2 regions of the Bacillus sp. NP247 genome follow, and region 1 is predicted to be linked to the other one. Evidence: a T-box and tRNA genes for the amino acid it is inferred to sense, from the RefSeq annotation. Region 1 holds a T-box; the other holds one or more tRNA genes.

What was found. The T-box of region 1 lies ahead of proS (proline--tRNA ligase). A T-box ahead of a tRNA ligase gene usually reads a tRNA of that ligase, here a tRNA-Pro.
Positions count from the first base shown of each region.
Region 2: it encodes a tRNA-Pro, which carries the amino acid that the T-box ahead of proS (proline--tRNA ligase) is inferred to sense. The anticodon was not compared.

Region 1 covers NZ_CP076653.1:3,110,767-3,121,693, reverse strand. Annotated here, with positions in the region: gene KPL75_RS16380 (toxic anion resistance protein) at 1-174, opposite strand, end outside; gene KPL75_RS16375 (YceG family protein) at 193-1,824, opposite strand; gene KPL75_RS16370 (TerC family protein) at 1,935-2,726, opposite strand; gene KPL75_RS16365 (TerD family protein) at 2,800-3,378, opposite strand; gene KPL75_RS16360 (TerD family protein) at 3,459-4,043, opposite strand; gene KPL75_RS16355 (TerD family protein) at 4,067-4,663, opposite strand; gene KPL75_RS16350 (ROK family protein) at 4,792-5,670, opposite strand; gene KPL75_RS16345 (cell wall anchor protein) at 5,878-7,056, shown strand; gene proS (proline--tRNA ligase) at 7,172-8,602, opposite strand; T-box leader at 8,650-8,856, opposite strand; gene KPL75_RS16335 (YesK-like family protein) at 8,950-9,243, opposite strand; gene KPL75_RS16330 (alkaline phosphatase family protein) at 9,398-10,711, shown strand; gene KPL75_RS16325 (MFS transporter) at 10,820-10,927, shown strand, end outside.
Region 2 covers NZ_CP076653.1:2,922,598-2,933,524, reverse strand. Annotated here, with positions in the region: gene KPL75_RS15575 (ABC-F family ATP-binding cassette domain-containing protein) at 1-304, shown strand, start outside; gene tsaD (tRNA (adenosine(37)-N6)-threonylcarbamoyltransferase complex transferase subunit TsaD) at 719-1,735, opposite strand; gene rimI (ribosomal protein S18-alanine N-acetyltransferase) at 1,735-2,178, opposite strand; gene tsaB (tRNA (adenosine(37)-N6)-threonylcarbamoyltransferase complex dimerization subunit type 1 TsaB) at 2,192-2,884, opposite strand; gene tsaE (tRNA (adenosine(37)-N6)-threonylcarbamoyltransferase complex ATPase subunit type 1 TsaE) at 2,865-3,338, opposite strand; tRNA gene KPL75_RS15550 (tRNA-Asp) at 3,513-3,588, opposite strand; tRNA gene KPL75_RS15545 (tRNA-Met) at 3,592-3,668, opposite strand; rRNA gene rrf (5S ribosomal RNA) at 3,681-3,796, opposite strand; rRNA gene KPL75_RS15535 (23S ribosomal RNA) at 3,847-6,768, opposite strand; rRNA gene KPL75_RS15530 (16S ribosomal RNA) at 6,915-8,466, opposite strand; tRNA gene KPL75_RS15525 (tRNA-Gly) at 8,543-8,613, opposite strand; tRNA gene KPL75_RS15520 (tRNA-Pro) at 8,615-8,691, opposite strand; tRNA gene KPL75_RS15515 (tRNA-Arg) at 8,695-8,771, opposite strand; tRNA gene KPL75_RS15510 (tRNA-Leu) at 8,869-8,951, opposite strand; tRNA gene KPL75_RS15505 (tRNA-Lys) at 8,968-9,040, opposite strand; tRNA gene KPL75_RS15500 (tRNA-Gln) at 9,046-9,120, opposite strand; tRNA gene KPL75_RS15495 (tRNA-Asp) at 9,208-9,283, opposite strand; tRNA gene KPL75_RS15490 (tRNA-Met) at 9,287-9,363, opposite strand; tRNA gene KPL75_RS15485 (tRNA-Val) at 9,388-9,463, opposite strand; tRNA gene KPL75_RS15480 (tRNA-Glu) at 9,468-9,542, opposite strand; tRNA gene KPL75_RS15475 (tRNA-Ser) at 9,551-9,641, opposite strand; tRNA gene KPL75_RS15470 (tRNA-Asn) at 9,647-9,721, opposite strand; gene KPL75_RS15465 (SprT family protein) at 9,836-10,291, opposite strand; gene cmpA (cortex morphogenetic protein CmpA) at 10,501-10,617, shown strand; gene KPL75_RS15455 (Tex family protein) at 10,676-10,927, opposite strand, start outside.

The DNA of each region.
Region 1 (10,927 bases):
TGAAATCTCCATAGAAGGCTCTTTTCCAAGCTCGATTAATTCTAATTGGTCTTTAATGTCTACTGCATTATAAATACGTTGTACTTCAGCATCTTGTCTAAGTTGCAAGCGAACATCTTGTGCGGTTTGCTCATTCAATTCTGTTTTCGAATCTAGTACGACTGGGTTATTCATATGGTATTCTCCCTTTCCTTATAAAAATGGACGAAATAGTCCTTTTATTGTTTGTGATAAATTTTTATAGGCTGATGAACCATGAAATTCAAGATCGAAATTAACTTCTTCAAGCCAATGTGAATCAAATGCTCCTGATTCAATATACGGTTCAATATCGTTTCTCCCCGTTGGATTAAAGTGGAATACATCTACTCCAATTTGATTTAAAAATAGTAATAACACAGCATCAGAACGACTTAATTCTCCGCTCTTCTCATTATTAAATATAACAATTTTCGGTACTTCTTGCGAATAATCAAATTTCTCAAGCTGCTCTAAAATATTCGGTGGTATTTGAGAAAGCTGTGCGAAAACATACAGTGCTACATCTTGTTTCGTCTCTTTCGCAATTGGTTTACACATTGCACTTTCACACGTATGGATGATTGCTTCTGCAATACCATGTTGTAATCCTTCTGGTAAACGCTTATGTGGCCACCAATGGCTGTTCATAATTAAATCCGGATGTAACTTCCCCCCGCGGTCCAATGCATCTCGATAATGATATTGGAAATTCGCTTTTTGTTCTTTCGTAAACGGGAATGTATTAATTAAGAAACTGTTATCAAATGATGTAACAGCCTTTAATCGCTGAAAATATTCTTTATCATTCTTTGAAACGCCTGATATTTTTGCAAATAAAGAAGGAATATAAATATGCTTATTTTCAACAAAGAATGTTGGACGTACAAATGCCTTTTCTTTCGTAATTAAAAAGAGTTCATCGTACGTCGTTTTGAGCGTACGGGCTACAGGTGTATACGAACGGAATTGCCACGGTTTGTATAATAATGAATTATCGTGGTGAAGTACTTGCTCGATTTCTTTTGAAGCTTGATAAGCTACTGTTGCGACGCGTTCACGACGCCGATCAGGAAATGGTTCCAATGAAATACGGCCCGAATGAAATACGACAAAAGTCCTTCCTTCCTCATCTACACTCTCAAATCCATCTTTTCCTTCTGGGTGATAATAAAGCACATCGCAGCCGAGCATAATAAGAAAGTATAAGAAATATATACGACTCTCCGTCGCATCACCGTACCAAACGATACGCGGCATTTGTTTCTTATAATTAATGGTAGAGAACCATTTCGCTACGTAATTTTCACTTAATTTAATCATATCAATTAAGAAACGCCGGAATCCTTCTGTTTTTAAAGATTGATTATGTTGTTTCTCATACAATTTCAAGATAGAAATAAACGTCGTATGTATATAATGCTGTAAATCAGGATTGTCTACTTGCGGTAATAGTTGTTTCCCAGACAAATGTGCTACAAGCCTATTTACTGTAAGTCCATTCGGCGCTTCTTGATGTAATGCAAAAACTTCTTGAATATGGCGCAGTTTTTCGGGATCAATCACCTTATTTAAATTTTGTTCATGCAAAACTTCGATTCCTTTTGCTTCACTATAATCAAATAGCCCATTGAAATATTCATCTACATCATTAGGAACACCAAGAATGCGACTTGCTATGTAACTAAATTTCATCTCATTCTCTGTCAGTTCATATTGTGGGCGTTTCTCTAAAATCGCTTCAAATTGCTTTAAATCTGATTCATCTTTTAATGCACATGGTTGAAGTGTAAAACGTGAAAACACAACAGTTCACCTCCAAAAACATTTACGTTTTTTCTAAAGTCTCTCTTCTATTATAAACTATTTTTAGTTATAAAAAATGGGCGCTCGCATAACGAGCAAACCCATTTCAATTATTTATGTTCATTTTTAGTAGCTGCAACTTCTTCTTTAGCTTGTCCAGAATTCTTCATGTAGTGAAGTATAAATGTTGCTCCAAACGCTATAACTAAAATAATAAAGAACAGCGTATGACTTACTTCAATATGAATGACAGACAGTAGCATCTTTGCTGCAATAATTAAGATTAAAATATATGCTGTCGTTTCAAGTTCTGGAATACGCTCTAACAATTTTAAGAATACGCCAGCGATACCGCGCATCATTAAAATACCGAGCATTCCACCTAATAGTAAAATCCATACTTCATTCGATACACCAAATGCAGCAAGTACACTATCTACAGAGAATGCGATATCCATTAATTCAACCATCGCAACCGTTCCCCAGAAAACACCGAACATTCTGAAGAGAATACCATTTTGGTTCATACCATGGGCTTCCTCTTCTTCTGAAGTGCCTTTTCTTTTATCAATGAAATATTTAATTGATAGCCAAGCTAAGTAAAGCGCACCTAACACTTTTACCCATGCCAATTTAATTAAGAACATTCCGATTCCAATTGCAATAAAACGGAATACATAAGCTCCAATAAGTCCATAGAATAATGCTTTTTTTCGTTTTTCTTCTGGGAGATGTTTTACCATTACCGCTAACACAAGTGCATTGTCAGCAGATAATAACCCTTCAAGTACAACAAGTGTACCTATTAACCCCCAAGATACTGGATCTTGTAACACTTTAATCCACATGTCCAAGTCGAAAAACTGAGCATACGTATCAAGGATTCCTTGCAAAATACTCATCTTACCTTTATCCCCTATTCTTTGCTAGATTTATAGAAAGGTCAAAAAAAGGAAACGAATGTCGTTTCCCTTCTTATGCATCCAAGCCATACGCTTTTACAAGCGCACCTAATCCACCTTGGAATCCGCTTCCTACTGCACTAAACTTCCACTGTCCATTATGACGATATAATTCACAAAAGACAACTGCTGTTTCAATGGAGAAATCTTCCCCTAAATCAAAACGAAGAACTTCTTCGTTTGTTTCTTCATTTGCTAAACGAACGAATGCATTTGCAACCTGTCCAAAGTTTTGATTACGGCCTTCACCATCATAAATTGTAACTGTAATAGCAATTTTATGAACATCTGCTGGAACCTTTTTCAAGTCGACAACAAGTTGCTCATCATCACCGTCACCTTCACCTGTACGGTTATCTCCTGTATGTAAAACTGATTCACAAGGAGACTGTAAATTATTATAGAAAATAAAATCAGTTTCCTTCGTACATTTCCCGTTCACATCTAATAAAAAGGCAGATGCATCCAAATCGAAATCAGATCCACCATCATAAGATTTAATATCCCATCCAAGACCAATTACTGCTCTTGATAAACCTGGGCTTGTTTTAGCTAAATCAATTTTCTGTCCTTTTTGCAATTGAATAACCATATATATTCACCTCTATATTTTAATTTCAAAAAATATATCCATCAGTAAATACGCGTTTCACTAATGGATATATAAATCTATTACTCTACATCTAAACCAAAGTTATTACATAGAGAACCTAATCCACCTTGGAATCCACTTCCGATTGCATTGAATTTCCACTCACCTGCGTGACGGTATAATTCGCTTACTACTACAGCTGTTTCAATAGAGAAATCTTCTCCTAAATCGTAACGAATTAATTCTGCATTCTTTTCTTCATCCAGAATGCGTACGAAAGAGTTAGAAACTTGTCCGAAGTTTTGGCTACGGCCTTCTCCATCATAAATTGTGATTGTGAAGCAAATACGTTCGATATGTGCAGGAACATTTTTCAAGTCTATTTTAATTGTTTCATCGTCGCCTTCACCTTCACCTGTACGGTTATCTCCTAAATGCTCTACAGCACCATTTGCACCCTTTGGATTATTATAGAAGACGAAATCCTCTGCTCCTGAAACTTTACCGTTAGCACCTACTAAGAAAATACTAACATCTAAATCGAAATCGTTTTGTCCGTCATAACGATTCGTATCCCAACCAAGTCCTACAAGAACTTTCGAAAGACCTGGATTTGTTTTTGTTAAGTCTACCTTTTGTCCTTTTTTCAATGAAATTGATGCCATATAAGATTCCTCCTTGATTTATTTTATTGGTAACGTGATACAATCTCACTTAAGTTTTTATCTTGTGTTCCTTCTCCAACTGCTGAAAACTTCCATTCGTTTCCGTCTCGATACATTTCACCTGCAATTAGAGTCGTTTTGCCAGCATAATTATCCGATAAATTATAGCGTGCTAATTCTTCACCAGTTTGCGGGTTTTGAATACGAATATATGCATTACGAATCATCCCGAAATCTTGACGGCGATTTACACAGTCATAAATATTTACAACGAATACTAAACGATTAATACGGCTCGGAACTTTATGCAATTCTACGAAAATTGTTTCGTCATCACCAGCGCCTTCACCTGTTAAATTATCTCCTGAATGAATAATACTACCACAAGTAGAAAGCTTGTTTCCGAAGTAAACTAAATCGTTTTTGTTTAAAAAATGATCCCCTTCTAACATAACAACAGATGCATCACAATCTACATTCGGTTTACTTCCAAATAATGAAGACAGAAACCCACCTGATTGCCCAATTGGGTCCCAGCCCAAGCCAACCTGCAGTTTTGCTACTCTCGGTTGTCCTTTCGTTAAATCGATCTTTTGACCTTTTTCTAAAATAATAGGCATGAAGTTTCTTCCTTTCTACAAAGCATTTTCCAAGGCGGAAAATATTGTATTCTTCCCTTATATTGTAGCATTATTTATCTAGTGATAAAAAGGATAAATTCTCAGTTATATGAAAACATTCATATAATTTACTTATGATGATGTAAGAAGTGGTAAATGGCACCAATCATTCCTGCAGAATTGCCACTTTGCGCAAGTTTAATCTCACAATTACTATAAATATCTTGATTTAAGTATATTCCTATCTCTTCCTTCACTTCATTTAAGAAATCATCTCCTCTTTCAGTAATTCCCCCACCAATAATAATCATTTTCGGATTAAAAATATAAGCAAGGTTACTAATTCCAATCGCCAAATGTTTAAAGAAAATCTTCACGGCTTGAGTAACAGCGCTATCACCCTTATCATATAATTCGAAAATTATTTTACCATCCCACTCCTTTTCACCTTTATATCTTCGTACAAGATGAATTAATCCCGAAATTGAGGCAACCTCCTCAAAAGTATTCCCTTCTATTAACATGTTCCCCCATTCCCCAGCGCCAAACGAATGTCCACGGTATAATTCCCCATTTATAACAATTGCTCCACCAATGCCCGTTCCAAGCGTAAGCATAATAAAATCGCTTTCTCCCCTCCCTGTACCTTTCCATTTCTCGCCTAAGGCTGCACAATTAACATCATTTTCAATAGATACAGGAACCTTTAATACTTCTTGTAATCTCTCAACAATAGAAATATTAGCATAACGCGGAATATGATCCACACCTCCCGTTATAACTCCTTTATCAATATCAACAATTCCCGCTGTACTAATACCAATTCCGGAAATAGTATGTTCAGTCATTAACTTTTTTGATAAATATATAAGCTTTTGAACAATTTGTTCCCCGCCCAAGTGAATTTCTGTTGGGACTTTTTTATGCATTAGTACTACCCCTATTTCTGAAACAATTCCATATTTAATTTGCGTACCACCAATATCAAATGCAATATATTCTTTCATCCGTTGCCACTTCCTCTACTGTTATGAGTGTAAATTCTCCATCACTCTACTATTTGCAAGAAATTCACATTAACTCTTTTCTCCCTTTAGAAATACACCACCTTTTTCTATATATAGTTTTTTTTGCATAAAACTCTTTTTCCTATGAAATATTACAAAGGGGTGTATTTTAGATGGAACAATAATTTTTTCTTCAGGAGGAAAACAATGACAAAAATCTTCATTTTAGCATCAACACTTTCTTTATCCTTTTTTAGCGGCTTAAATATTGGTAATGCTGCAACTGAAAATTTCCACCCAATAACAAACGCTATTGTACAAAATAACGATAATTTAGCAGAAGGTAATTCAAAAGATAATAATAAACCTCCAGGAAACAATGATTCTCAGGACGATAGTGGTTCTGACGGAAACGGTTCTGGTGGCAATGGTTCTGGTGGCAACGGTTCTGACGGCAGTGGTTCTGGTGGCAACGGTTCTGGTGGCAATGGTTCTGGTGGCAACGGCTCTGGTGGCAATGGTTCTGGTGGCAGTGGTTCTGGTGGCAGTGGTTCTGGTGGCAGTGGTTCTGGTGGCAGTGGTTCTGGCGGCAGTGGCTCTGGTGGCAACGGTTCTGACGGCAGTGGTTCTGGTGGCAATGGTTCTGGTGGCAACGGTTCTGGTGGCAATGGTTCTGGTGGCAACGGTTCTGGTGGCAATGGTTCTGGTGGCAATGGTTCTGGTGGCAGTGGTTCTGGTGGCAGTGGTTCTGGTGGCAGTGGTTCTGGCGGCAGTGGCTCTGGTGGCAACGGTTCTGACGGCAGTGGTTCTGGCGGACATGGTTCTGGCGGTAGTGGTTCTGGTTCTGGTGGCAACGGTTCTGGTGGACATGGCTCTGGTGGCAACGGCTCTGATGGCAGTGGTTCTGGTGGCAACGGTTCTGGCGGCAGTGGTTCTGGCGGACATGGCTCTGGTGGCAACGGCTCTGGCGGTAGTGGTTCTAGTTCTGGTGGCAACGGTTCTGGTGGACATGGCTCTGGTGGCAACGGCTCTGATGGCAGTGGTTCTGGTGGCAACGGTTCTGGCGGACATGGCTCTGGTGGCAACGGCTCTGATGGCAGTGGTTCTGGTGGCAACGGTTCTGGCGGACATGGCTCTGGTGGCAACGGCTCTGATGGTAATCGAGTTAAGGGCGATAGTAGTTCGCAAGATGGAAAAGGCTCTCAAGAGGGCAATCGAGTTAAAGGCGATAGCAGTTCACAAGGTGGTAACGTAAAAGATAATGCGACAAAACAAGGTGATAAGTTACCTAATACTGCAGCGCATTATCCTGCATCTATTTTAATGGGACTTTCAACATTCCTAATTGGTATGTTATTGTTTATTCGCCGTAAAAATGCAAAATAAAGACCAACATCCTTCCATCTAAAAAATACATGAAACCAATATAAAACTAAAAAGGACTTTGGATTGCAGTTTATTATGCAACCCAAAGTCCTTTTGGCATCTATCAGAAAGAGTATTAATACGCTTTTCCCCAATAGACCATGTGCTTTGCTTCTTTACTACAGCAAATACATTCGCCAGCTAAATGTTCTTGTTCAAAAGGCATACAGCGTGAAGATACTCCAACTTCTTCTTTTAGTTTCTCTTCACAAGCTAGTTCTCCACACCACATCGCCTTAATAAATCCTTGCTTTTCATCAGCTGCTTTCTTCATCTCTTCGAAATTCGTCACACTATACGTATTCTCATCGCGAAATACTTTTGCTTTATTAAATAAAGAATGATGAATTTCCTCAAGTAATGATGGAATGCGTTCTTCTAATTGATCCATTGATATAAATTCTTTTTCTTTCGTATCTCTTCTTACAAGTACAACTTGATTCTTTTCAATATCCTTTGGACCAACTTCTAATCGAATCGGAATTCCCTTCATTTCATACTCATTAAATTTCCAGCCCGGTGTTTTATTGCTAGCATCTATTTTTACACGCGCAACCTTCTGAATACGTCCTTGTAACTCTGTTGCTTTTTCTAACACACCTTCTTTATGCTGAGCAATAGGTACAATAACAACTTGTAATGGTGCAACTTTTGGCGGCATTACAAGTCCGTTATTATCGCTATGAACCATAATAAGTCCACCTATCATTCTTGTTGATACACCCCAAGATGTTTGGTGTACGTATTGCCACTTACCATTACGATCTAAAAACTTAATATCAAACGCTTCTGAGAAGTTCGTTCCAAAGTTATGAGATGTTCCTGTTTGAAGTGCTTTTCCATCATGCATTAAACTTTCAATCGTATAAGTTGCCTCCGCTCCTGCAAACTTTTCTTTTTCTGTTTTTTGCCCTTTAATAACCGGAATCGCTAAATACTCTTCACAAAAAGCAGCATATAGATTTAAAATATTTAATGTTTCAATTTGAGATTCTTCTGCCGTTTCATGAATCGTATGACCTTCTTGCCATAAAAATTCAGTTGTACGAAGGAATGGTCTCGTCGTCTTCTCCCAACGAACTACTGAACACCACTGGTTATATAACTTTGGTAAATCATTATATGATTGAACAATTTTTGAAAAATGCTCACAGAACAAAGTTTCAGATGTAGGGCGTACACAAAGCCTTTCCGCTAACTTTTCATCCCCACCATGAGTAACCCATGCTACTTCAGGAGCAAATCCTTCAACATGATCTTTCTCTTTTTGTAATAAACTCTCTGGAATAAACATTGGCATGTACACATTTTCATGACCAGATTCTTTTAATTTTTCATCCATCACTTTCTGCATATTTTCCCATAATGCATAACCGTATGGACGTAAAATCATACAACCTTTCACACTTGAATAATCAACAAGCTCCGCTTTTTTTACAATATCGGTATACCACTGAGCAAAGTCTTCTTCCATCTTCGTAATGGCTTGTACTTGTTCTTTTACCATAGTCATTCTTCCTCCTTCTAGAAAATACAAAAAAGCCCGCGCCCCTAAATAGGGACCGAGCTTTGTCGGCGTTACCACCCTGATTCATACACAAAAAAATTGAGTATGCTCTCTTTTTGATAACGGGAATTTCCCGCTGCATATGCAGAACTCAAAGGTAGGTTCCATATCGTCTTTTAAGAATCTTCCAGCCAAAAGGATTCTCTCTCTGCAAAAAGGTAAGACATGTACTAGTCCTTTTTCATCGTTATAACGAAATAAATTTGTTGAATATCATAATATAAATTTCATTTCAAAACAAGTTAGAATTTTCTTATTTTTATACATTCTTTTCAATTATTACTGCTTTATACATAACTTTTCCGAACTATTTTTACAAGTTGATGAGCCACCATACCAATTAGTGTACCAATTAAAACGAAGAAACAAATAAACCCGTATCCCATTCCTTCCCATCCACCAATAGCGATCATTGTTACAGGAAAGAAAGCTAAACAAAGAAGTACTAAACTAAGTGCAAATATAATATCAAACTGTTTGTCTGGAAAACGTTTCTTTAGTAAATATGACATAAAAAATACAAGGAGAATCGTGACCCCACCAATGATGTAAAAGATACCAAATCCATCTAGCCAATCCATAGTATTCCCTCCTTCCATTCATTCCCTTATACTTATTATATGTTTAATTTTTCTGAAAATAAACAATAAAATTTTATTCAGAAATACTTTTTTATTACCAGGTATTAATAGCAATATATAAGAATAGGTTTTATATAATCAGGAGGGAAACTTTATGGATAAAGCATTAACAAATCACGTCATTATTTTATCTTTCGACTGCTTATCAGCTTTAGATTTTCCTATATTACAAAAACTACCTAATTTCCAAACTTTAATAAAAAGGGGCGCGATTGCGAAAAAAGTGGAGCCAATTTATCCTTCTGTAACATATCCAAGCCACTCAACAATCGTAACCGGTAATTATCCTAATAAGCATGGCGTTGTCAGCAATACATTACTTCAACCAGGACGTGAGTCACCAGATTGGCATTGGTATCGAAAGTCCATTAAAGGAACAACTTTATATGATGAAGCACGCAAAGCAAATTTAACGACAGCAGCCCTTCTATGGCCTGTTACTGGAAGAGCAAATATCGATTACAATTTACCAGAAATTTTTCCAAATAGACCGTGGCAAAATCAAATTTTAGTTTCATTATTTAGCGGTAGCCCGCTATATCAATTAGATTTAAATCGTCGCTTCGGCCATATACGAAATGGATTGTCACAGCCTGAGCTTGATGATTTCGTCCTTGCTTCTGCCGTACATACAATTCAGACGAAAAAGCCTAATGTTATGTTTGTACATTTTACTGATTTAGACACTCAAAGACATTACCATGGCTTCGAGTCCGAGGAAACAGTAGCTGCAATCCATAGACACGACGAACGCCTTGGAAAAATTATTCATGAATTAAAAGAAAGCGGGATATACGAAGAAAGTACAATTATTGCACTTGGCGACCATAGCGCTTTAAGTGAAAACAAAGCAATCCAATTAAATGTCCTATTCCGTCAAAAAGGACTTATATCCGTAAATAAAAGTGGAAAGTTACTAGATTGGAAAGCTTATTGCCAAAGCTGTGATGGATCTGCCTACGTACATGTAAAAGATAAAAATGATACTGAAACGATTAAAGAGATTCAACTTCTTCTTGAAGGGCTTCTTCAGGATAAACAAAATGGAATTGAATTTATTCTGCACGATGAAGATGCAAAAGAACGTGGTGCTGATGGTAATTGCTTGTTTATGCTAGAAGCCATGGAAGGTTATTACTTCATTGAAAATTATACAGGTGATTTCATAAAAGAAATTACTAAAAAGGATGTTACTTCTAGTAAGAAATATACATTTGGAACACACGGATATTCCCCAACAAAACCTAACTATGAAACAATTTTTATGGCTGCTGGGAAAGGCATTCAAAGTGGCGTTACAATCCCGTATATGAGACTGATTGATGAAGGTCCCACTATTGCTAGGTTACTCGGTTTGCACTTAGGTGAAACAGACGGAGCAATTGTAGAGGATTTACTTCAATTGTAAAGAACTGTGTATATATGTAAAAGTTATGTAAAAATCATCACTGTTTCTCTTTTTACAATTTTTATTTTTGTACACTGATAGTAGAACAAATTTAAGGGGGAACATTATATGAAAAAAATGTCCAGACAAGAAAAAAGCTGGATATTATATGATTGGGCAAACTCGGTATATTCGCTCGTCATTACAACTGCATTATTTCCAATTTACTTTAAAGCA
Region 2 (10,927 bases), 190 kb from region 1:
ATTTGAACAACAAGAACAGCAAGAAAATCAGGCACCAGTTCAAAAAACTGTAGCTCAAGAAAAATTAAATTATCTCGAAGAAAAAGAGCGTAAACAATTAGAACGTCAACGCACTCGAAAAATTGAAGAACTAGAACAAAACATCGTAAGCTTAGAAGAAGAAATTGCTACGTTAGAGGACCAGCTTTGCTTACCAGAAATATATGCAGATTATGAAAAGGCTAGTGAAATTACAACTAAAAAACAAACACTACAAGAACAGCTTGAAGCTTGTATGGCAGAATGGGAAGAAATGCATATATAAGAGAATTTAAAAGAGGAGGATGTCTCATAAGTCGGGCTTTTTGACGAGATGACCTCCTTTTTATTTTCTAATTCGGAATCAATACCATAATAAATGAAATTATATAAACAATTCGACAAGGATTGACAATAGTAGCACCTTATATAATAAGAGGCGGATGTTTCAAAATGTTTTTTGGACATCTCCTTGTTTTTTTATTTCCCAAAAAAGAATTTCTTCAAAGGTCAGACTTCATCTGCGTTATCCACAACGTTATACACATATCCACCTTTGTAATATAAACTCCCAAATAACTTTTCCACATTATCCACAACTGAACGAAAAGTTATACACATTTTATGCACACAAAAAAACCTATATTATCAACAGATAATATAGGTTTTATCCACAAGCTGTGGTTAATTTTGTGTATAACTATGCTTCAATATCTAATCCTGGGTTTGCATTTAAAGCTAATGTAGCGCGTTTTCCTTGTTCGTATGCAATTGTACCTGCAGCTGCAATCATCGCTGCATTATCTGTGCATAAAGATAGCGGAGGAATAATTAGCTCTATATTTTCTTTTTGTGCAAATTCTACTTCTAAACGTGCACGAAGCCCTTTATTAGCAGCTACTCCACCAGCAAGAAGCACTTGTTTTACATTATAAGCTTCTGCTGCACGAGACGCTTTCGTTACAAGTACATCTATTACACTTTCTTGGAAACTTGCTGCTAAATCTTCTGGTGCAATTTCTATACCGCGTTGTTTTGCGTTATGCACAGTGTTGATAACTGCTGATTTCAATCCACTAAAGCTGAAATCATACGAATCAGGTTCTAACCATGCACGAGGCAAATCAATTGTTGGTTTTCCTTCATGCGCAAGACGATCGATATGAGGACCACCTGGATAAGGCATTGATAATGTACGAGCTACTTTATCGTAAGCTTCTCCTGCAGCATCATCTCGCGTTTCACCAATCACTTCAAATGAACCATGTTCTTTCATATAAACAAGCTCCGTATGCCCACCGGATACAACTAGCGATAGTAACGGGAATTGTACTTCTTTTACTAAACGGTTCGCATAAATATGACCAGCAATATGATGAACACCAACTAGAGGGATATCATGAGCAAAAGCCACAGCTTTCGCTGCATTTACACCTATTAAAAGTGCTCCAACTAAACCTGGTCCTTCTGTTACAGCAATTGCATCAATATCATCAAAAGTGATATTCGCTTCTTTTAAAGCTTCTTCTAACACAACTGTGATTTCTTCTACATGATGACGGGATGCAATCTCTGGTACAACTCCGCCAAAACGCTTATGACTTTCAATTTGTGATGCAACGACATTCGCAATGATTTCCGTTCCATTTTTAACAACCGCTACAGCTGTTTCATCACAGCTTGTTTCAATACCAAGTATAATCGTATTTTTTTCCATTATATATTCACCCACATTACAAGACCATCTTCCTGATTGTCTGCATAGTATCGTTTACGAATCCCACCATTTTGAAATCCGTATTTTCTGTATAACTGCTTTGCTACTTCATTTGACACGCGTACTTCAAGTGTCATTGTTTTTACTCCTAACCCTTTCGCATCGGAAATGACTTCTTTCAATAAGGCATCCCCTAGCTTTTGACCTCTGTATTCTGGCAGGATAGCTATATTTGTTACATGTGATTCATCAAGAATTATCCACAATCCACAATATCCAATTACGAGACCATCTTTTTCTAGCACGACATAATGTGCATGTTCATTCACCTCTAATTCACGGTGAAAGGCATCTGCAGTCCAAGGGGTTGAAAAAGATGCTTCTTCAATAGCTACAATTTGAGCAATATCATTGAGTGCCATCTTTCTAAATATCATATCCATCTTCTGTAGGCCCCTATTGTTTTTGACTTTCTAACCATTTTGTTTCAGCTTCAGCTAAACGAAGATAGCTAGGAACAAACGTATGCACGTCTTGTTCTTCTTTTTGTAATCCTAAAAATGCTAATTCACTTGGTCTTGGGTTATTCTTAGTGAACGGAGCAAATACAGCTTGATCACCTAAATATTCTACAATTGTTTCTTTATGCAATTTAACATCGTTACCAATAAATAAAACAGGCTGTTCTTTATCTTTTAACATTTGCAACCAGTCAACAATAAGAATAATTCGGTCTTCTTCTATTGAAGTTATATGCTCTCCTTCATATGTATATAACCCCGTATAAATTTGACCACGTCGGCCATCAAATAAAGGACAAATTAGTCCATTAAAATTAGTACCATTTGCAGCCACCACTTCTAAACTTGATACACCTACAATTGGTATTTGAAGTGACCAAGCTAATGTTTTTGCAGCTGTCACACCTATACGAACACCTGTATATGATCCTGGTCCAGCTGCTACAACAATTTTAGTCAATTCTTTCGGTTTTACACCGCATTCTTTTAACAGTTTCTCTACAGCTGGCATAAGACGTACAGAATGGTTTTTTGTTAAATTTGTAATGATTTCCCCAATCACGTTCCCTTCCTCAATAAGGGATACACCCATTACGTAATTTGAAGTATCAATTGCTAGTACTTTCATCTTGTAATAGCTCCTCACATAATCTAGTATAGCGATCTCCAATTGGCTCGAGTACAATTTTCCTTGTATCATCTCCAGCATGGAATAAACTAATTTGCAACTTCTCATTCGGTAAATATGCTTCTATTAAATGAGCCCATTCTACTACTGTAATCCCTTCACCATAGAAATACTCATCAAATCCTAAATCTTCTTCACTTTCCGCTAAACGATACACATCCATATGATATAGCGGTAATCTTCCTTTATATTCTTTAATAATATTGAAGGTAGGACTATTTACGACTCTTTTCACTCCAAGACCTTTTGCTAGTCCTTTTGTAAAAGTCGTCTTGCCAGCTCCAAGATCACCTTCTAAAATAATTACATCTTGTACCTTTACAAGTCCCCCTAATTTTTCTGATAATCGCTGGGTTTCTTCGGAAGATTTTGTTGTTATTTCATATTTACTCACAGACTTCACCTACTTTACTCACAAAGTTCTCTGCTCTTTATTATACAGGTTTTAAATATATAAAAAAGTCCTTAGGAGTTTTCCTAAGGATAGTTTGACTGTCTTTATTAGTTTTTTGTTAAAACAAATAAAAAAATACGAAACAACTTGTTTCGTTCTTTTCTTTATATAAAATGGCGGTCCCGACCGGGGTCGAACCGGCGATCTCCTGCGTGACAGGCAGGCATGTTAACCACTACACCACGGGACCATTTGGTTGCGGGGACAGGATTTGAACCTGCGACCTTCGGGTTATGAGCCCGACGAGCTACCGTACTGCTCCACCCCGCGATGATATAAATAGCTTGGCGACGTCCTACTCTCACAGGGACAAGGTCCCAACTACCATCGGCGCTAGAGAGCTTAACTTCCGTGTTCGGTATGGGAACGGGTGTGACCTCTCTGCCATCATCACCAAACTATTGAAGGTATATTCCTTCAAAACTAGATAACATTTGCTTCATATTATATGGTTAAGTCCTCGATCTATTAGTATTCGTCAGCTCCACATGTCACCATGCTTCCACCTCGAACCTATCAACCTGATCATCTTTCAGGGATCTTACTAGCTTACGCTATGGGAAATCTCATCTTGAGGGGGGCTTCATGCTTAGATGCTTTCAGCACTTATCCCTTCCGCACATAGCTACCCAGCTATGCCCTTGGCAGAACAACTGGTACACCAGCGGTGCGTCCATCCCGGTCCTCTCGTACTAAGGACAGCTCCTCTCAAATTTCCTACGCCCACGACGGATAGGGACCGAACTGTCTCACGACGTTCTGAACCCAGCTCGCGTACCGCTTTAATGGGCGAACAGCCCAACCCTTGGGACCGACTACAGCCCCAGGATGCGATGAGCCGACATCGAGGTGCCAAACCTCCCCGTCGATGTGGACTCTTGGGGGAGATAAGCCTGTTATCCCCGGGGTAGCTTTTATCCGTTGAGCGATGGCCCTTCCATGCGGAACCACCGGATCACTAAGCCCGACTTTCGTCCCTGCTCGACTTGTAGGTCTCGCAGTCAAGCTCCCTTATGCCTTTGCACTCTACGAATGATTTCCAACCATTCTGAGGGAACCTTTGGGCGCCTCCGTTACACTTTAGGAGGCGACCGCCCCAGTCAAACTGCCCACCTGACACTGTCTCCCGGGTCGATAAGACCCGTAGGTTAGAATTTCAATACAGTCAGGGCGGTATCCCACCAGCGCCTCCACCGAAGCTAGCGCTCCGGTTTCAATGGCTCCCGCCTATCCTGTACAAACTGTACCAAAATTCAATATCAGGCTACAGTAAAGCTCCACGGGGTCTTTCCGTCCTGTCGCGGGTAACCTGCATCTTCACAGGTACTATAATTTCACCGAGTCTCTGGTTGAGACAGTGCCCAAATCGTTACACCTTTCGTGCGGGTCGGAACTTACCCGACAAGGAATTTCGCTACCTTAGGACCGTTATAGTTACGGCCGCCGTTTACTGGGGCTTCAGTTCAGAGCTTCGCTTACGCTAACCCCTCTCCTTAACCTTCCAGCACCGGGCAGGTGTCAGCCCCTATACTTCGCCTTACGGCTTCGCAGAGACCTGTGTTTTTGCTAAACAGTCGCTTGGGCCTATTCACTGCGGCTTTCCGTTAAGAAAGCACCCCTTCTCCCGAAGTTACGGGGTCATTTTGCCGAGTTCCTTAACCAGAGTTCTCTCGCACACCTTAGGATTCTCTCCTCGCCTACCTGTGTCGGTTTGCGGTACAGGCACCTTTTATCTCGCTAGAAGCTTTTCTTGGCAGCGGGGAATCAAAGACTTCGCTCCATAAGGAGCTTCCCCATCACAGCTCAGCCTTCACGATAAGCGGATTTGCCTACTTATCAGCCTAACTGCTTGGACGTGCACAACCAATCGCACGCTTCTTCTATCCTTCTGCGTCCCTCCATTGCTCAAACGATAAAGAGGTGGTACAGGAATATCAACCTGTTGTCCATCGCCTACGCCTGTCGGCCTCGGCTTAGGTCCTGACTAACCCTGAGCGGACGAGCCTTCCTCAGGAAACCTTAGGCATTCGGTGGACGGGATTCTCACCCGTCTTTCGCTACTCATACCGGCATTCTCACTTCTAAGCGCTCCACCAGTCCTTCCGGTCTGACTTCACTGCACTTAGAACGCTCCCCTACCACTGATACCATTGGTATCAATTCGCAGCTTCGGTGGTGTATTTAGCCCCGGTACATTTTCGGCGCAGAGTCACTCGACTAGTGAGCTATTACGCACTCTTTAAATGGTGGCTGCTTCTGAGCCAACATCCTAGTTGTCTAAGCAACTCCACATCCTTTTCCACTTAATACACACTTTGGGACCTTAGCTGGCGATCTGGGCTGTTTCCCTCTTGACTACGGATCTTATCACTCGCAGTCTGACTCCTAAGGATAAGTCATTGGCATTCGGAGTTTGACTGAATTCGGTAATCCGATGAGGACCCCTAGTTCAATCAGTGCTCTACCTCCAAGACTCTTACACTTAAGGCTAGCCCTAAAGCTATTTCGGGGAGAACCAGCTATCTCCAGGTTCGATTGGAATTTCTCCGCTACCCACACCTCATCCCCGCACTTTTCAACGTGCGTGGGTTCGGGCCTCCATTCAGTGTTACCTGAACTTCACCCTGGACATGGGTAGATCACCTGGTTTCGGGTCTACGACCACGTACTAAACGCCCTATTCAGACTCGCTTTCGCTGCGGCTCCGCCTCTTCAGCTTAACCTCGCACGGGATCGTAACTCGCCGGTTCATTCTACAAAAGGCACGCCATCACCCATTAACGGGCTCTGACTATTTGTAGGCACACGGTTTCAGGATCTCTTTCACTCCCCTTCCGGGGTGCTTTTCACCTTTCCCTCACGGTACTGGTTCACTATCGATCACTAGGGAGTATTTAGCCTTGGGAGATGGTCCTCCCAGATTCCGACGGAATTTCACGTGTTCCGCCGTACTCAGGATACATTCAAGAGAGAACGAAGTTTCGACTACGGGGTTGTTACCCTCTGTGACGGACCTTTCCAGGTCGCTTCGTCTACCTCGTTCCTTTGTAACTCCGTATAGAATGTCCTACAACCCCAAGAGGCAAGCCTCTTGGTTTGGGCTAGATTCCGTTTCGCTCGCCGCTACTCAGGAAATCGCATTTGCTTTCTCTTCCTCCAGGTACTTAGATGTTTCAGTTCCCTGGGTCTGTCTTCCATACCCTATGTATTCAGGTAAGGATACCATACCATTACGTATAGTGGGTTTCCCCATTCGGAAATCTTCGGATCAAAGCTTACTTACAGCTCCCCGAAGCATATCGGCGTTAGTCCCGTCCTTCATCGACTCCTAATGTCAAGGCATCCACCGTGCGCCCTTTCTAACTTAACCAAACTAAAATTAAAAAAATATGAGCTACACTGTTATCTAGTTTTCAAAGAACATACATTTAAACTTGAGAGATAGTTCTCTCAAAACTGAACGAAACGAAACAAGTCAACGTTTATTGATGAACTGCGTTCATCAATTCTCCATAGAAAGGAGGTGATCCAGCCGCACCTTCCGATACGGCTACCTTGTTACGACTTCACCCCAATCATCTGTCCCACCTTAGGCGGCTGGCTCCATAAAGGTTACCCCACCGACTTCGGGTGTTACAAACTCTCGTGGTGTGACGGGCGGTGTGTACAAGGCCCGGGAACGTATTCACCGCGGCATGCTGATCCGCGATTACTAGCGATTCCAGCTTCATGTAGGCGAGTTGCAGCCTACAATCCGAACTGAGAACGGTTTTATGAGATTAGCTCCACCTCGCGGTCTTGCAGCTCTTTGTACCGTCCATTGTAGCACGTGTGTAGCCCAGGTCATAAGGGGCATGATGATTTGACGTCATCCCCACCTTCCTCCGGTTTGTCACCGGCAGTCACCTTAGAGTGCCCAACTTAATGATGGCAACTAAGATCAAGGGTTGCGCTCGTTGCGGGACTTAACCCAACATCTCACGACACGAGCTGACGACAACCATGCACCACCTGTCACTCTGCTCCCGAAGGAGAAGCTCTATCTCTAGAGTTTTCAGAGGATGTCAAGACCTGGTAAGGTTCTTCGCGTTGCTTCGAATTAAACCACATGCTCCACCGCTTGTGCGGGCCCCCGTCAATTCCTTTGAGTTTCAGCCTTGCGGCCGTACTCCCCAGGCGGAGTGCTTAATGCGTTAACTTCAGCACTAAAGGGCGGAAACCCTCTAACACTTAGCACTCATCGTTTACGGCGTGGACTACCAGGGTATCTAATCCTGTTTGCTCCCCACGCTTTCGCGCCTCAGTGTCAGTTACAGACCAGAAAGTCGCCTTCGCCACTGGTGTTCCTCCATATCTCTACGCATTTCACCGCTACACATGGAATTCCACTTTCCTCTTCTGCACTCAAGTCTCCCAGTTTCCAATGACCCTCCACGGTTGAGCCGTGGGCTTTCACATCAGACTTAAGAAACCACCTGCGCGCGCTTTACGCCCAATAATTCCGGATAACGCTTGCCACCTACGTATTACCGCGGCTGCTGGCACGTAGTTAGCCGTGGCTTTCTGGTTAGGTACCGTCAAGGTGCCAGCTTATTCAACTAGCACTTGTTCTTCCCTAACAACAGAGTTTTACGACCCGAAAGCCTTCATCACTCACGCGGCGTTGCTCCGTCAGACTTTCGTCCATTGCGGAAGATTCCCTACTGCTGCCTCCCGTAGGAGTCTGGGCCGTGTCTCAGTCCCAGTGTGGCCGATCACCCTCTCAGGTCGGCTACGCATCGTTGCCTTGGTGAGCCGTTACCTCACCAACTAGCTAATGCGACGCGGGTCCATCCATAAGTGACAGCCGAAGCCGCCTTTCAATTTCGAACCATGCAGTTCAAAATATTATCCGGTATTAGCCCCGGTTTCCCGGAGTTATCCCAGTCTTATGGGCAGGTTACCCACGTGTTACTCACCCGTCCGCCGCTAACTTCATAAGAGCAAGCTCTTAATCCATTCGCTCGACTTGCATGTATTAGGCACGCCGCCAGCGTTCATCCTGAGCCAGGATCAAACTCTCCAATAAAGTTAGTTTGTCTAGCATCTAAAAATAAAAATTGACGTTCACGTTGTTTGTTTCGTTCAGTTTTCAAAGAACTAAAAGCGGGTGAAGAGAATCGAACTCTCGACCAGAGCTTGGAAGGCTCTTGTTTTACCACTAAACTACACCCGCGTGGTCGGGAAGACAGGATTTGAACCTGCGACCCCCTGGTCCCAAACCAGGTGCTCTACCAAGCTGAGCCACTTCCCGTTATGGCGCGCCCGAGAGGAGTCGAACCCCTAACCTCTTGATCCGTAGTCAAACGCTCTATCCAATTGAGCTACGGGCGCTTATTCATGATGTTTTTTCGTCGTTGTATTTTAGCGACTCAATTATCTTATCATACTACATTTTCAAATGCAAGTACTTTTTTAAAAGATTTTTTGATGCGGCCGAGAGGACTTGAACCTCCACGGGGTTTCCCCCACTAGGCCCTCAACCTAGCGCGTCTGCCGTTCCGCCACGACCGCGCGAAAAAAACAAAAGTGAGCCATGAAGGATTCGAACCTTCGACCCTCTGATTAAAAGTCAGATGCTCTACCAACTGAGCTAATGGCTCGTAAATGGCTGGGCTAGCTGGATTCGAACCAGCGCATGACGGAGTCAAAGTCCGTTGCCTTACCGCTTGGCTATAGCCCATCGAAATAGTTATCTTCTTTTCAAAGACAAATGTTATTGTACCATAATGTCCAATAAAAAACAACTGCCCTATAGCAGAAGTTAAAATGGCGGTCCCGACCGGGGTCGAACCGGCGATCTCCTGCGTGACAGGCAGGCATGTTAACCACTACACCACGGGACCATTTGGTTGCGGGGACAGGATTTGAACCTGCGACCTTCGGGTTATGAGCCCGACGAGCTACCGTACTGCTCCACCCCGCGATAATATTATTTATATAATTTATATGGTGGAGGATGACGGGATCGAACCGCCGACCCCCTGCTTGTAAGGCAGGTGCTCTCCCAGCTGAGCTAATCCTCCGAAGTGGTGACCCGTACGGGATTCGAACCCGTGTTACCGCCGTGAAAGGGCGGTGTCTTAACCACTTGACCAACGGGCCAATATATATGGCAGAGAAGAAGGGATTCGAACCCTCGCACCGCGTTAGCGATCTACTCCCTTAGCAGGGGAGCCCCTTGAGCCACTTGGGTACTTCTCTGTATATGGCTCCGCAGGTAGGACTCGAACCTACGACCGATCGGTTAACAGCCGATAGCTCTACCACTGAGCTACTGCGGAATAATGAAGACAATTTGTATCTTATAAAAATTGTCATCGTAAGTCAAGAAGTTTTTTCACAACGTCTTGCGCAAACGGGACATGTTTATAATATACTGGATTGCGTTTTCACTGTCAAGATGTTTTCACTACCAGTTTTAGTTGTCCTTTGCACTTTCCACATACATATCTTTGTGTATTTATTTGACGTCTTCTTACATATTGAAACGAACAACCCATACATTCATACGTATAAACTTTTGTTTCCTCCTCACTAATCATTCGTTTACAAAAACGTGGTGCACCTACTTTCTCTAATAACTCACGAAAATCTCTATCTCGGTGCTTATACCCTTTTCCTGTGATATGTAAGTGATAATGACAAAGTTCATGTTTAACAATCCCGACTAACTCTTCTTTACCGTACATTTCGTAATATCGATAGTTCAATTCTATATTATGATTCTTCAATAGATAGCGCCCACCAGTTGTACGTAACCTACTATTAAACATCGCTTTATGTAAAAACGGCATTCCAAAGCATTGTAACGATACCTCTTCCACTAACCTTTGAATTTCTTGCTCATCCATTCTCATTCCTCCTAAACTAAAAAATATTTTTACACTTTTCTCCCTTCTTATACATATAGTAAATAGTACATATACCCATCCTCATTCAAGAAGCGTGATTTCTAAAAATGCAGCATTGCTAGAAATCCACTCACCAACCTCTCATCAAAGTTACCTTAACTAAAAGGAGCTACTTTCTTGAGAGCAGGATTAAACAAGGAGGGATTCCTATGCCCACGTGGCTAAAGAAACAAATGCAACGTGCATATTTCGAAAAAAACCGGTATCAAATCAAGTTACTAAATGAATGCTGGTTTTATTATAGTAAAATACATCAAAGCTCATAATCAATTAAACTTTCCAGTTCATAAAAAAAAGAGCAGTTTCATCTGCTCTCTCTTCTTACTATTCAATCGGTAACATTGACAATGCAACACGACCTTTTTTCGTATCAATATCATCTACCCATACTTTTACAATTTGTCCCACGGATACAATATCTAATGGATGCTTTACAAATTGTTTGCTTAGTTTAGAAATATGTACTAAACCATCTTGCTTCACACCAATATCAACAAAGGCACCGAAATCAACAACATTGCGAATCGTTCCCTCCAATTCCATACCACGCTTTAAATCTTCTAATTTTAAAATCCC